DNA from 2 places in the Streptomyces sp. NPDC044002 genome. Region 2 is predicted to be linked to the other one. Evidence: riboswitches for the same ligand, from Rfam matches in the RefSeq annotation. Region 2 holds a riboswitch; the other holds the start of a gene.
The links. Region 2 has a riboswitch for S-adenosylmethionine ahead of AC07A6_RS37980 (aminotransferase class V-fold PLP-dependent enzyme). Riboswitches for the same ligand answer to the same signal wherever they lie in the genome.
Positions count from the first base shown of each region.

Region 1: another riboswitch for S-adenosylmethionine. It lies ahead of thrC (threonine synthase); the one in region 2 lies ahead of AC07A6_RS37980 (aminotransferase class V-fold PLP-dependent enzyme).

Region 1 is NZ_JBWKEZ010000033.1:35,589-43,186, forward strand. Features, by position in the region: gene groL (chaperonin GroEL) at 1-1,612, opposite strand, end outside; gene AC07A6_RS23745 (cold-shock protein) at 1,981-2,187, opposite strand; gene AC07A6_RS23750 (MoaD/ThiS family protein) at 2,593-2,871, opposite strand; gene thrC (threonine synthase) at 2,917-4,191, opposite strand; SAM riboswitch class I at 4,209-4,347, opposite strand; gene AC07A6_RS23760 (glucosyl-3-phosphoglycerate synthase) at 4,566-5,516, shown strand; gene AC07A6_RS23765 (alpha,alpha-trehalose-phosphate synthase (UDP-forming)) at 5,600-7,069, shown strand; gene otsB (trehalose-phosphatase) at 7,157-7,598, opposite strand, start outside.
Region 2 is NZ_JBWKEZ010000092.1:14,490-22,087, reverse strand. Features, by position in the region: gene AC07A6_RS38005 (NYN domain-containing protein) at 1-1,165, opposite strand, end outside; gene AC07A6_RS38000 (hypothetical protein) at 1,205-1,444, opposite strand; gene AC07A6_RS37995 (rhomboid family intramembrane serine protease) at 1,558-2,265, shown strand; gene AC07A6_RS37990 (zinc ribbon domain-containing protein) at 2,465-4,495, shown strand; gene AC07A6_RS37985 (Lrp/AsnC family transcriptional regulator) at 4,559-4,840, shown strand; gene AC07A6_RS37980 (aminotransferase class V-fold PLP-dependent enzyme) at 4,953-6,341, opposite strand; SAM riboswitch class IV at 6,571-6,687, opposite strand; gene trpD (anthranilate phosphoribosyltransferase) at 6,777-7,598, opposite strand, start outside.

The sequences.
Region 1 (7,598 bases), on a different contig from region 2:
CCATGTCACCGCCCGGCATGCCGCCCGGAGCGGCGGCGGCCTTCTCCGGCTTGTCGGCGATGACGGCCTCGGTGGTCAGGAAGAGCGCGGCGATGGACGCGGCGTTCTGCAGCGCGGAGCGCGTGACCTTCGCCGGGTCGATGATGCCCTCGGCGATCATGTCGACGTACTCGCCGGTCGCGGCGTTCAGGCCGTGGCCGACGGTCAGGTTGCGCACCTTCTCGACGACGACGCCACCCTCGAGACCACCGTTGACGGCGATCTGCTTCAGCGGGGCCTCCAGCGCGAGCTTCACGGCGTTGGCGCCGGTCGCCTCGTCACCGGTGAGCTCCAGCTTCTCGAAGACCGAGGAGGCCTGCAGCAGGGCCACGCCACCGCCGGCGACGATGCCCTCTTCGACGGCCGCCTTCGCGTTGCGGACGGCGTCCTCGATGCGGTGCTTGCGCTCCTTGAGCTCGACCTCGGTCGCGGCACCGGCCTTGATGACGGCCACGCCGCCGGCCAGCTTCGCGAGGCGCTCCTGGAGCTTCTCGCGGTCGTAGTCCGAGTCGGAGTTCTCGATCTCGGCGCGGATCTGGTTGACGCGGCCCTGGACCTGGTCGCTGTCACCGGCACCGTCGACGATGGTGGTCTCGTCCTTGGTGATGACGACCTTGCGGGCGCGGCCGAGCAGGTCGAGACCGGCGTTCTCCAGCTTGAGGCCGACCTCCTCGGAGATGACCGTGCCGCCCGTGAGGATGGCGATGTCGCCGAGCATGGCCTTGCGGCGGTCGCCGAAGCCCGGGGCCTTGACGGCGACGGACTTGAAGGTGCCGCGGATCTTGTTGACGACCAGGGTCGACAGGGCCTCGCCCTCGACGTCCTCGGCGATGATCAGCAGCGGCTTGCCGGACTGCATGACCTTCTCCAGGAGCGGCAGCAGGTCCTTGACCGAGCCGATCTTGGAGTTGACGATCAGGATGTACGGGTCGTCGAGGGACGCCTCCATACGCTCCATGTCGGTGGCGAAGTACGCCGAGATGTAGCCCTTGTCGAAGCGCATGCCCTCGGTGAGCTCCAGCTCCAGACCGAAGGTCTGGGACTCCTCGACGGTGATGACGCCTTCCTTGCCGACCTTGTCCATGGCCTCGGCGATGAGCTCGCCGATCTGGGTGTCGGCGGCGGAGATGGAGGCCGTGGAAGCGATCTGCTCCTTGGTCTCGACATCCTTGGCCTGGGCCAGCAGGGCGGCGGAGACGGCCTCGACGGCCTTCTCGATACCGCGCTTGAGGGCCATCGGGTTGGCGCCGGCGGCCACGTTGCGCAGACCCTCGCGGACGAGCGCCTGGGCGAGGACGGTCGCGGTGGTCGTACCGTCACCGGCGACGTCGTCCGTCTTCTTGGCGACTTCCTTGACCAGCTCGGCGCCGATCTTCTCGTACGGGTCCTCGAGCTCGATCTCCTTGGCGATGGAGACACCGTCGTTGGTGATCGTGGGGGCGCCCCACTTCTTCTCAAGGACGACGTTGCGACCCTTGGGGCCAAGGGTGACCTTGACGGCGTCGGCGAGCTGGTTCATGCCACGCTCGAGACCGCGCCGGGCCTCCTCGTTGAACGCGATGATCTTGGCCATCTGAAGTGGTCCTCCAGGACTGGGGTTCCCCCTGCGCCGCCAGGCGTGAGGGGAGGGTGGATTGCTCCGGACCGCGCCCGCGCCCGCGACGGACGGCCTGCGGATCCAGCGGTTCCGTCCCGCCGGACCCTGCGGGCCTCACCGACCCGGTCCTCGTTTTGGTAGCACTCTCACCGGGAGAGTGCTAACGCCAATGATTAGCACTCGACCCCCACGAGTGCAAGCGGCTTCAGGCAACACGCGGGCGGCGCGGCGGCGACACGGCAATGACGCGGGGCGACACGCAGGAGGGGCCCACATCCCTGTCCAGGATGTGGGCCCCTCAAGCGTCTGTGCGTGCGTCGGTGGCCGATCGCGTTCGCTCCGACTCAGCCGGCCGCGAGCTTGACCATGTCCGCCTGCGGACCCTTCTGGCCCTGCGAGATCTCGAACTCGACCCGCTGACCCTCTTCAAGGGTGCGGTACCCGTCCATCTGGATGGCGCTGTAGTGGACGAACACATCCGCACCACCGTCGACCGCGATGAAGCCGTAGCCCTTCTCCGCGTTGAACCACTTGACGGTGCCCTGAGCCATGCCTAACTCCCCTATTACTGGCCCTTGCGCAGGACCGCACTTCGCGGTCCCGGGTCAGAACTTGCGCCGGAACGCCTCGACCGCGGCTGAATGTATCCGCACCGGTGCTGTCAGCAACAGGTCAATCCGACGAGAAATCTGGACACACGGAAACCTGGAAATAAGGTGAAATCCTGGCTTATTCCAGGGCAACTCGGGCCAGACAAGCGGCACCAAAGGCCCAAAAGGCACGCTCATGTTGACTCAATGTCAACCATCCGTCCGCCCGCTCATATGCGGCGGGCATGGACAACGGAGGGGACTGCCCCAACTCTACCGCGCCCAATCAAGCAGAATTGCCCCCTCCGCTTTTAGCGGAGGGGGCAATTCTGATCTGAACGCGTCAGCCGCGAACCGGGCCGCGAATCAGCAGCCGCCGGCCACGGCCGGAATGATCGAGACGCCGGCGCCGTCCGGCGTCGCCGTCTGCAGGCCGCCCTCGAAGCGCACGTCGTCGTCGTTGACGTAGACGTTCACGAAGCGGCGCAGCTTGCCCTGGTCATCCAGGACGCGCGCGGCGATGCCCGGGTGGTTCTTCTCCAGGGACTCGATGACCTCGGCGAGGGTCGCGCCCTCGGCCGGGACCTCGGCGACGCCGCCGGTGTAGGTGCGCAGGATGGTGGGGATGCGGACGTTGACGCTCATGGCGCTACCGCCTTTCCGGGTGTGTCAGGGGGAAGCAGGTGGGGGTCAGGCCAGGCCGGCGGCGCGGAACGCGTCCAGGCTCGGGCGGATGGTGGCCGTCTGGCCGCTGTCCGCGGCCACCGCCTCCAGGGTCTTGAGTCCGTCACCGGTGTTCAGGACCACCGTGGTCAGCGCCGGGTCGAGCTGCCCGTTCTCGATCAACTTCTTCGTCACGCCGACGGTCACGCCGCCCGCGGTCTCGGCGAAGATGCCCTCGGTGCGCGCGAGGATCTTGATGGCCTCGACGACCTGCTCGTCGTTGACGTCCTCGACGTAGCCGCCGGTGCGCCGCGCGATGTCCAAGACGTACGGGCCGTCCGCCGGGTTGCCGATGGCCAGCGACTTGGCGATGGTGTTCGGCTTCTGCGGGCGGACCACGTCGTGGCCGGCCTTGAAGGCGGTGGACACCGGGGAGCAGCCCTCGGCCTGGGCGCCGAAGATCTTGTACGGCTTGTCCTCGACGAGGCCGAGCTTGATCAGCTCCTGGAGACCCTTGTCGATCTTCGTCAGCTGGGAGCCGGACGCGATCGGGATGACGATCTGGTCGGGCAGCTGCCAGCCGAGCTGCTCGCAGATCTCGTACGCCAGCGTCTTGGAGCCCTCGCCGTAGTAGGGGCGCAGGTTGACGTTGACGAAGCCCCAGCCCTCGCCCAGCGGGTCGCCGATGAGCTCGGAGCAGAAGCGGTTGACGTCGTCGTAGTTGCCCTCGATGCCGACCAGGTCGCCGCCGTAGACACCGGCCATGACGACCTTGCCCTGCTCCAGGTCGTGCGGGATGAACACGCAGGACCGCAGGCCCGCCCGGGCGGCCGCGGCGCCGACGGCGCCGGCCAGGTTGCCGGTGGAGGAGCAGGACAGGGTGGTGAAGCCGAAGGCACGGGCGGCCTCGACGGCGATGGCCACGACACGGTCCTTGAAGGAGTGCGTCGGGTTGCCGGAGTCGTCCTTGACGTAGAGCTTGCCGGTGACGCCCAGCTCCTTGGCCAGGTTCTCGGCGTCCACCAGCTTGGTGAAGCCGGGGTTCAGGTTCGGCTTGGCGGCCACGTCCGCCGGGACGGGCAGCAGCGGCGCGTAGCGCCAGATGTTGTTCGGACCGGCCTCGATCGCGGCGCGCAGGGCCTCCGGGTCGCCGAGCGGCAGCTCATAGGCGACTTCCAGGGGGCCGAAGCACTCGACGCAGGCGAAGATGGGGCCGAGCTCGAAGCGGGTACCGCACTCGCGACAGGAAAGTCCGGTGGCGGGTCCGAGGTCGACAGAGGTGGCGACAGTCTGTGCAGCCATGATGGCGAGGCCCTTTCTCCTCATCTTCCCCATGGCGCACTTCGCCATGAGACGGAATTGGCACCTTCCCTAGCCGGGGCCTCGCGCTGGCGAGAACCGACTGGAGGGTTGCCGGGGCTTCAACGGGCCGTGTCCCTCTGCCCCTCTGGATGAGCGGTATGGCACCGGACACACGCGCTCTGTGGCGCGCCGGTGCGTTTGTGCGCGGGACCCCCGGCATGCGGTGGTCTCTCGCGTTGTTCAAGACTGTAACCGACGGGACGGGTGGTTGAGACAGCCGTCCGAACCGCGAGATGGATCACAATTCGGCCCAAATAGGCCGAGTGCCACAGAGACCGCGGAACCCGCGGAGAGATGCCCAAGGGGTGCTGAGAGTGCTGGATGAGGTGGAGCGCTGGCTGGCAGACCGCTCCTGGTCCGCCGCCGACCGACCGCTCGACCAGCTGCTCGACCGGAAACGGGCGGCCGGGACGACGGTGAGCGTGGTGCTGCCCGCGCTCGACGAGGAGGCCACCGTCGGGGAGATCGTCGAGACCATCCGGCGCGACCTGATCGAGGCCCCGCCCGTCCCCCTGGTGGACGAGCTGGTGGTCGTCGACTCCGGCTCCACCGACCGTACGGCCGAGGTCGCGGCCAAGGCCGGCGCCCGCGTCGTGCACCGCGACTCGATCCTGCCCCGCATCCCGGCCCTGCCCGGCAAGGGCGAGGTGCTGTGGCGCTCCCTGCTGGCCACCACCGGCGACATCGTCTGCTTCGTCGACGCCGACCTGCGGGACTTCGACTCCGCCTTCGTCTCCGGGATCGTCGGACCGCTGCTCACCGACCCGCAGGTGCAGTTCGTCAAGGCCATGTACGACCGGCCCCTCGGCGACGCGCCCGGCCAGGGCGGGCGCGTCACGGAGCTGGTGGCCCGCCCGCTCCTCAACCTCCACTGGCCCCAGCTGGCCGGCTTCGTCCAGCCGCTGGGCGGCGAGTACGCCGTACGCCGCTCCCTGCTGGAACGCCTCCCCTTCCCCGTCGGGTACGGGGTGGAGCTGGGCCTGCTCGTGGACGCGCTGCACACGGTCGGACTGGACGCGCTCGCCCAGGTGGACGTGGGGGTCCGGCTGCACCGGCACCAGGACGGGCAGGCCCTGGGCCGGATGGCCGCCGCGATCTACCGCACCGCGCAGCTGAGGCTCTCGCGCGGGCACCTCGTACGGCCGGAGCTGACGCAGTTCGAGCGCGGGCCGGACGGGTTCGTGCCGCGCACGTACGCCGTGGACACGGAGGAGCGGCCGCCGATGGCGGAGGTCCAGGAGTACGCGGTCCGGCGCGTGGCGTGACGAACCCGGCGTGACGAAGCGGCGTGACGAACCGGACATTTCCCGGACGTTTGAGCGAGCGGGCCCCGGGCTAGGTTCGCGGCATGGCTTCCCCCGTGGCTCCCCAGGTACTCGTCGCCGCCAACCGCGGCCCGCTCTCGTACACCCTCGACACCGACGGCACCCTCAGCGCCCGGCGCGGCGGCGGCGGCCTCGTCTCCGGCCTGTCCGCGGCGCTCGCGGCCCAGCCGGAGGCCCTGTGGATCTGCGCGGCCCTCTCCGACGCCGACCGGGAGGCGGTCCGCCGCGGCGTCTCCGAGCCGGGCGTCCGGATGCTGGACATCGACCCCGCCGTGTACGACGACGCCTACAACGGCATCGCGAACTCCGTGCTCTGGTTCACCCACCACCACCTCTACGACGTCCCCCGCGAACCCGTCTTCGACGCGGAGTTCCGGCGGCGCTGGGACTCGTACACCGCCTACAACCGGGCCTTCGCCGAAGCCCTCGCCGAGGAGGCCGCCGAGGGCGCCCGCGTCCTCGTCCAGGACTACCACCTCGCCCTGGTCCCGGGGCAGCTGCGCGCACTGCGCCCGGACCTGCGGATCGCGCACTTCACGCACACGCCGTGGGGGTCCCACGAGTTCCTGGGGATGCTCCCGGACGACATCAGGAGCGACCTGGTGTGGGGGATGCTGGGGGCGGACCTGCTGGGGTTCCACACCGAGCTCTGGGCGGTCAGCTTCGTCAGCGGCGCGCACGCCGACGACGAGCGCGGCATCGCGGAACCGTCCATCCCCCGGAACAGCGGCCCCGGGGTCCACCACCGCAGGATGACGGAGACCGGCTGGTACGGGGAGAGGCGGTTCACCCCGGTGAACGCCTACCCCCTCGGCGTCGACGGGGACGACCTGCGGGCACTGGCCCACCGGCCGGAGGTCGACGACAAGCTCGCCGCGCTCCGGGCCGAGGTGGGCGACCGCAAGACGATCGTCCGCGTCGACCGCACGGAACTGTCGAAGAACATCCTGCGCGGCCTCCTCGCCTACCGCGAGCTCCTGACCGCCCACCCCGAGTGGCGCGGCCGCGTCGTCCACCTGGCGTCCGCCTACCCGTCCCGGCAGGACCTCAAGGTGTACCGGGACTACACCGAGTCGGTGCGCGAACTGGCCGAGGAGATCAACGCGGAGTTCGGCACGGACGACTGGCAGCCGGTCCTGGTCTCCGTCCAGGACGACTTCGCCCGCTCCCTCGCCGCCTACCGGCTGGCGGACGTGGCCCTGATCAACCCGGTGCGGGACGGCATGAACCTCGTCGCGAAGGAGATCCCGGTCGTCTCGGAGGCGGGCTGCGCGCTGGTCCTCTCCACGGGGGCGGGAGCGTACGAGGAACTCCACACGAACGCCCTGACGGTCAACCCGTACGACGTCACGGCGACGGCCGAAGCCCTCCACGAGGCCCTCACGATGCCGGCGGACGAGCGGGCGGAACGCACGAAGCGCCTGGCGGCCGCCGCCACGGCCCTCCCCCCGGCGGCCTGGTTCGAAGCCCAGCTGGAGGCGCTGGGGGAGTGAGCACTCCCGCTGGGGGCCCGCTATCTCCCCCTCGACCCCGTGGGGTCGAGGGGGAGATAGCGGGCCCGCACCGTCGGCCCCGCCCCCTCACCCCCGCAGGGCCCCCGCCAGCTGTGCCAGGAATGCCGTTACCGCTGCCGGGCCGGGGAGGACGAGGTCGGCTCGGGCTGCGAGTTCGGGGACTTCCGCCGAGCCGCTGCAGACCAGGAGGCCCGGGAGGCCGTCGGCCCGGCGCTTCTCGACCGCCGAGTACGCCGCGAGGTCGCCCAGGTCGTCGCCCGCGTACAGGACGGCTTCGGCTCCGCGCTCCGTGAGGAACTCGGTCAGTGCGACGCCCTTGTCCATGCCCGGCGGGCGCAGTTCCAGGACGGCGCGGCCCGGCTCGACCATCAGGCCGTGGCGGGCGGCGAGTTCCGCGAGGGGTTCGCGGAGGGCGTCGAAGGCGGCCGCGGGGTCTTCGGCGCGGCGGGTGTGGACGGCGAGGGCCTGGCCCTTCTCCTCGATCCAGGTCCCGCGCCACGCGCCGATG
Region 2 (7,598 bases):
GCGGCGCGAGCAGCACCGGCGCCGCCAGCTCCGCACCGTCGAAGACGCACGTCATCTCGGCACCCGTCTGCGCGGCCAGCATCGACAGCCCGCCCAGCAGCCGCAGCCGCTGCTTCTCCAGCGGCATCGTCGGATAGCCGGTCTTCGTCACGTTGTAGCCGTCGACCACCAGATGCGCCTGAGGGAGCGCCAGCAGCTGGTCCAGCAGCGCCGGATCGGTCTCCGACAAGGCGCGCGCCGCGATGTCCTTCGGTGTCATCCGGCCCGGCTCCACCGCGTCCACGGTGTCGGCCGGCCGCGTCGAGACCGGCGGCAGCGCCAGCTCGCGGCGCAGCCCCGCCGCCGCGTCCAGCACGGTGTCCAGCAGCAGCCGCAGCCGCATGTCCTCGATGCTGCGCCCCTCCCGGGTGGCCCGGCGCGAGGTCTCCAGCGCCGACTCCACCTCCGCGAGGCGCGACTTGAGCCGCCGGGACTCGCTCTCGGCGGCGGCCACCTGCGCCGCCGCCTCACCTCGGATCCCGTCGATCTCGCCGCCCAGCTTGCGCAGGGCCGCCTCGCCCCGCTTGACGTCGCTCAGGGCGCTGCGCAGCTTGCGCTGAAGCGATTCCGCTTCCTTCCGGGCGGCCTCCAGCTCGGCCCGCACCTGCTCGCCACCGGAGCGCTGGGCCTCCTTCAGCTGCGCCAGCTCCTCGCGCAGCCGCTCCAGCTCCCGCCGCGTCTCGTCGCCGACCCGCTCGGCGTCGGCGCGCTGCGCCTCCTCACCGGCGGACGCCACCAGCTTGACCCAGCCGGCCGGGCGCAGCACGTACGCGGCGGCCGCCACGTCCAGCGGGTCCGCGGCGGCGGGCGGGGCACCCGACTCCAGGGCCCCGGTCAGCTCCGGCTGCGCCTCGCGCAGCTTCTCCGCGATCCGGCTGCGGAAGACCCCGTCGGTCTCCACGGCCGCGGCCATGGCGTTGCCCGCGAACTTGGCGCGCCGGGTCGGGGTGAACCGGGCGTACTGGCGCAGCTGCGCCGGGAGGTCCCCGACCGTCAGACCGCCGAAGGCGTCCGAGACGATCGCGACGACCCGGCGCCGCACGCCTTCCGGCAGCGGGCGGTCGAGGACCTCCGCGGCGTCGCCGGCCGCGTCGGCCGGCGTCGCGCCGCTTGCTGGCTCCACAATCCGTCACCCCTACCGTGATCTACTGTGGGCCCGGCTCCGTCAGGAGTCGGTGCCCGGCCTGTCCACGAGCTCGATCTGGTCCACCGCGTTGCACCAGCGGCAGCGGACCGACTCGATGGTCTCACTGACCACCTCGCGCTCCTCGACCTTGGGCTCCCCGGCGAGATCGAGGTGGACGTACTCCACGACCTTCGACGATCGGGTGACATCGAACCGCGTGAGGTTGCCGCACAGGGTGCAGCGCCACCGGGTGGTGTCGGTCGGCAGGGGAACCGTCATCAGGCCGCTCTCTCCTTCGTAGCTCATTCAATTAAAGCCCTACGCCGCGGTCGGCGGACCGCAGCACGTAACCCTACGGCCTGGCACCACCCTCAGGTGGGTCCGCCTGCGTCATGCTCTGTCGCATGATCGTAAAGTGGCGGACCCTGTGCGATGCCGCCCGGGGCCCCGTGGTCACGTACGCGCTGATCGCCGCCTGCTGCACGGTGTTCTTCCTCGGCCCGGCTTCTGGCCTGAACCCGGCCTACGGGACGGGTGATCTGCTGACGGAGACGGGGACGGCGTACTTCCGGCACTGGGGCGTCGTCCCGGACGAGCTCTTCTCGGGGGCCGGACGCCCGCTGCTGACCCCGCTGACGGCGCTCTTCGTCCACGGCAGCTGGCTGCACCTGCTCGGGAACATGCTGTTCCTCCACGTCTTCGGCGCGATGACGGAGGAGCGGATGGGCCGGGCCCCGTTCCTCGTGTTCTACGTCTGCACGGGATACCTCGCGCTGGCGGCCTACGCGGCGGCCAACGCGTCCTCGGACCAGACCCTGGTGGGCGCGTCGGGGGCGATCTCGGCGGCGCTGGGGGCCTTCCTGTGCCTCTTCCCGCGGGCGCGGGTGACCAGCCTGTTCCCGTTCCTGCTCTTCCTGCCGCTGCGCTTCCCGGCGTGGATCGTGCTGCTGTTCTGGTTCGGCCTCCAGTGGCTGGCCGCGCACCGCGCGGGGAGCGGTCCGGGGGTGGCCTACCTGGCCCACGTGGTGGGGTTCTCGCTGGGCTTCTGCTACGCGTGGGCCCGCTATCGCCGTAGAAGGTGTTCCGCGATTCAGGCGTAGTCGATCTCAAGGTTGTGCAGTCACGATGCCCTTGCGGTTGCCGGGCCAGGACGCCAACGGCGACTACGCGAAGTCATGACGCTGCCGCCTTCGGACCTCTTCCTGTCGAGGAATTGTGATGGCCATAAACCCCATTCATTGGGCGAACTGCTCACATAGGGTGCGTAGGGCGACTGATCCGTGACGGGAGGTGATGGCGGTGCAAGCTGCCCGCGCGCAGCGGAGGTTCCGGGGGAAGAACAAGGCCCCGAAGTGGCAGAAGCCCGACGATGGTCAGGTGTCGGTGATGGTGCTGCCGCTTGCCGTCACCTGCCCCGCCGACTTGGCCCGGCTGGAGAAGCTGTTCGACGCGATGTGGAGTATCAAGCGGGCCGTCCAGCGTGATGCCCGCGCCAGGGTCAATGCCTACTGGGCCGCGTTCCACGAGCGCGACGAGCACGGGGCGAAGGCCGTCCGGCAACGTCTCGGCCTGTCCCGTGAGACCCTGGAGCGTTGTGCGTACAAGCACCTCGAAGCCTCCGGGCACTTGCAGCACCATGCTTCGAAGGCCCTGGCGATGCACATGGCCGACGAGGTGTGGAACGGCGTCCAGCGGCACCTGTTCCCCGATGCCACCGGCAACCGCTTCGGGAAGCCGAAGACCGGGCGGTGGTACGACTTCTTCCGCGTGCCTGGCCGCGCCCGCTCCCACACCACCGACCGCAAGTGGGAGACCTTCCGCCTGGTCGGCAGCCTCCACGGCCACACCATGGCCTACACCGACGGCGGCCGGCACACCTTGATGCAGCCCCGCCGCATGCCAGTGCCGACCGTGCCGTCAGGCACCGTGCCCACAGGCAGGGCCACCGCGTCGGGTAAGCCCGGCGTCCGGAAGGCGACCTGGTGGGACCACACCGGGCCGCTCGCCGTGGTGTTCTCCGGTGGGCCCGACAGCAACCGGGGCGACCTCGTGCTCCCGGTGCGGGTGCCGCAGCGACCAGGCCAGTGGAAGCGGGTTGAACACTTCCTCGCCAACCCCGGACGCTGGCACAAAGTCGATCTCGTGCGCCGCCGTAAGGCGTCCGCGCCGGGCGGCTGGTCGTACGAGGCGCACCTGATGATCCTCGGCCCCGGCTACACCGCTCCCGCCATCCGGGCCATGCGTGAGCAGGCCGCCGTCCTGGACCGGATCGGCGGAGTGGACGGCAATGTCTCCAATGTGTCCGTGGTCTCCCTGCCCGCCGGCCTGGACCCCGCCGACGGCAAGCCGCAGTCCACCGAGATCACCCTCAGCCCCGAACAACGGTCGCTCCTGGAGCGGGAAGCACGGACGAGGCGCGGCCGTGCGCGGGCCCTGGAGCGCTCCCGCCGGGCGACGAATACCGAACAGTACCGGCTGTCGAAGAAGCAGGCCCGACGGGCGGAGCAGCGGACGGCCAAGGGCCTGAAGCCCAAGGCCGTCACCGTGCCCGGTGGCGCCCGTGCCGCCCGCGTCGATGGGGTGCCGAAGCAAGCGTTCCGCCGTGACCGGTTCTCCACCGGCTACCGGTATCTGTGCGCCCGCCAGGCCGAATCCGCTGCCTCGTCCGCCGATCACCGCAGCCACCGTGCCCGCCTCCTCGCCCGGCAGATCATCGCCGTCCACGGCCCCGTGCTCGTGATCGAGGACTGCGACATCCGCACCTGGTACCGGCTGTGGGGCAAGCCGCTCTCCCAGACCACCCCCGGCCTGCTCATCGCCGCCCTTGAGCGTGAATGCCAGGCCACTGGCGGCAGGCTCGTACGCGCCTCCACCTGGTCCACGGCCCTGTCCCAGCACTGCCTGTGCGGCAAACGTGTCACCAAGGCCCTGCGCGACCGTGAGCACCAGTGCAGCGCCTGCGGCCTCGCCGGAAAACGAGACCTCGTATCCGCCGCCCTGGCCGCGTTCGTCCGCTTCACCGACGCGGACGACCCCAAGACCGCCTACCTGGACACCACCGCGTCCCGGCACGCGCAGATCACCTTCTCCGAAGGGCTGGAAGAAGCCCTGCGGGAGTCAACCGCACCGAGCCAGACCACCGTTCGCGGTGCTGGTCATGCGGCAGTCCCACGGCAACGCCGTGGAACCTCTGCTCCCCGAACCGCCGGACGGCGGTCCCGAGCGACCCTGGATGAGCCACGCCACGTGCGTGACCACGCCGGAAAGCCCGGACACCGCCCCGGCTGCAACCCGCAGCTCACCTCTGGTGAATTGCGGATCAAGTCTTAGAGTGAGGAGACCAGTGCCTGACTGACTGGACTGACGAACTGCCGGCGAGGGAGACAACCAACCGTGATCACCGCGATCGTGCTCATCAAGACCAGCGTGGACCGGATCCCCGAGATCGCCGAGTCCATCGCGCAGCTGGACAGCGTCAGCGAGGTCTACTCCGTCACCGGTACGTACGACCTGATCGCCCTGGTCCGCGTCGCCCGCCACGAGAACCTCGCGGACATCATCCCGGGCCGCATCAGCAAGATCCCGGGCGTCGAGGCCACCGACACGCACGTCGCGTTCCGCACGTACTCGCAGCACGACCTGGAAGCCGCGTTCGCCATCGGCCTGGACGCGTAGCCGCACCGCTGCGCGGGGCCTCCTGGGGGCTCCGCGCCCAGACCCCCGCGCCTCGAACGCCGGCGGGGCTGGATTCTGCCGACCGGGGTCGGACGCTCCAGCCCCACCGGAACTACACGGCCGGCACGCAGCGGCCCTCTTCCGTGCGGTACTGCCACTTCGCCCCGTCCGCGACGAGTTCCTTCACCGCGCGGACGAACCGCTCGACGTGCTCGTCCGGAGTACCGGCCCCGAAGCTGACCCGGATCGCGTTCAGCGACCGCTCCCCCGGTGCCGCCTCCGGCGCCCCGCACTCCCCCTGGGCCTGCGGCTCACTGCCCAGCAGGGTCCGCACCAGCGGGTGGGCGCAGAACAGCCCGTCCCGCACCCCGATCCCGTACTCGGCGGACAGCGCGGCCGCGAAGTGCGAGCTGTTCCAGCCGTCGACCACGAACGAGATGACGCCGACGCGCGGGGCGTCGTCCCCGAACAGGGACAGCACCCGCACCGCCGGAACCTCCGCCAGGCCCTCGCGGACCTTGGCGATGAGGTGCTCCTCCCGGGCGACGAGGTTCTCGAAGCCGGCCTCCCGCAGCGCCCGGCAGGCGGAGGCGATGGAGTAGACGCCGATCACGTTCGGGGAGCCGGCCTCGTGGCGGGCGGCGGTGGTGTGCCACTCGACGTCGACGCCGCCGTCCTCGCGGCGGGCCACCTTGCGGGAGGCGCCGCCCCCGGCGAGGTACGGCTCCGCCTCCTGGAGCCAGTCGGCGCGGCCGGCGAGTACGCCCGAGCCGAAGGGCGCGTACAGCTTGTGCCCCGAGAAGGCGACCCAGTCCACGTCCAGCTCCCGTACGGAGACGGGGTGGTGGGGGGCCAGCTGGGCGGCGTCCAGCACGATCCGCGCGCCGTGGGCGTGCGCGGCGGCGGCGAGTTCCTTCACCGGCCACAGTTCACCGGTGACGTTGGACGCCCCGGTGACGCACACCAGCGCCGGGCCGTACGGGTCGCGGTCGGCGAGGGCCCGCTCCAGGGTGGCGACGGCCTCGCCGGGGGTGCGGGGGGCGTTGAGGTAGGTGACCCGGGCGTCGCCCCAGGGCAGCAGCGAGGCGTGGTGCTCGGTCTCGAAGACGAAGACCTGGCAGCCGGCCGGCAGCGCGGCGGCGAGCAGGTTGAGGGAGTCGGTGGTGGACCGGGTGAAGACGACCTGGTCGGCGGGGCGGCAGTCGAGGAACTCGGCGACCGTGGCGCGGCTCTGCTCGAACAGGTCGGTGGACAGCTGCGAGAGGTAGCCGGCGCCGCGGTGGACGCTGCCGTAGTACGGGGCGTACGCGGCCACGTCGTCCCAGACCCGCTGGAGCGCGGGGGCGCTGGCCGCGTAGTCCAGGGCCGCGTAGGTGACCTCGCCGCCGGTGACGAGGGGCACGGTGACGTCCCGGCCGAGCACCGGCAGCGGCCCCTCACAGGCGGGGACTTCGGCGGCGGTGGCGCAGGCGGCGGTGGCGGCGTTCAGGGATGCGGACATGGCGGTATCTCCCGGCAGGCAGGGCTGAATGGCTTCGGTGTGCCCGTACGCGGGTGCGGCGGCGCGTGGCGACGGCGGCCGTCAGGGGGTACGGGAAGGTCCTCGGACTGATCGGGGGTACGCGGAAGGGACCCTGGTCCGAGGGTTGAAGAAGGGGCGGAGTCGCCCTATCGCATTCGCTTGCTCACGGAAAACGCTCCTCGAGAGACCAGGACCCCTGGTGTCGAGGGATCCGCGCTTGCCGTAGACCTCGCTGCCTACGACCTGGTCATCACCCGGGGCACCCCGCCACGGAAGGAGGGTTGCCGGACAGCAAGCCGGGGCCTAAACGCTGTCACTCGTGACCTTGGAGAGCATCCTGCCACAAGATCCCGCACGCGCAAGACCCCGGTCCACGATGTGGACCGGGGCCGTGTCCGGAAGGACCGCTCGGGATCAGGTGTTGCTGGCCGTCACCCAGCGGTCCAGGACGGCGCGGGCGGCCCCGGAGTCGATGGCCTCCGCCGCGCGGGCCATGGCGGCCGCGAGCTGCTCCTCCAGCGTGCCCGTGCCGGGGTCCAGCGCCACCAGGGCGCTCGCCGAGTTCAGCAGGACGGCGTCGCGCACCGGGCCCGTCTCCCCCGCCAGCAGGCGGCGGGCGACGTCCGCGTTGTACGACGGGTCGCCGCCGCGCAGGGCCGAGATGTCGACCGTGCCGATGCCGACGTCGCGCGGGTCGAAGGCGTGCTCCGTGACCTCGCCGTCGCGGACCCACCACACCCGGGAGGTCCCGGTGGTGGTCAGCTCGTCCAGGCCGTCGTCGCCGCGGAACACCAGGGCGGAGGTGCCCCGCTCGGCGAGCACCCCGGCCATGATCGGGGCCAGCCGCGGGTCGGCCACGCCGACGGCCTGCGCCTTGACGCGGGCCGGGTTGGTGAGCGGGCCGAGGCCGTTGAACGCGGTGCGCACCCCGAGGTCGCGGCGGGCCGAGGCGGCGTACCGCAGGGCCGGGTGGAAGACGACCGCGGCGCAGAAGGTGATGCCGGCCTCCTCGGCCACCTGCGCCACCCGCTCCGGGGTGAGGGCCAGGTTGACGCCGAGCTTCTCCAGGACGTCGGAGGAGCCGCTGGCGGAGGACGCCGCCCGGTTGCCGTGCTTGACGATCTTGGCGCCGGCACCGGCGGCCACGATGGCGGACATGGTCGAGATGTTGACCGTCTTGGCGCCGTCGCCGCCCGTGCCGACGATGTCCACGGTCCGCCCGGGCACCTCGATCAG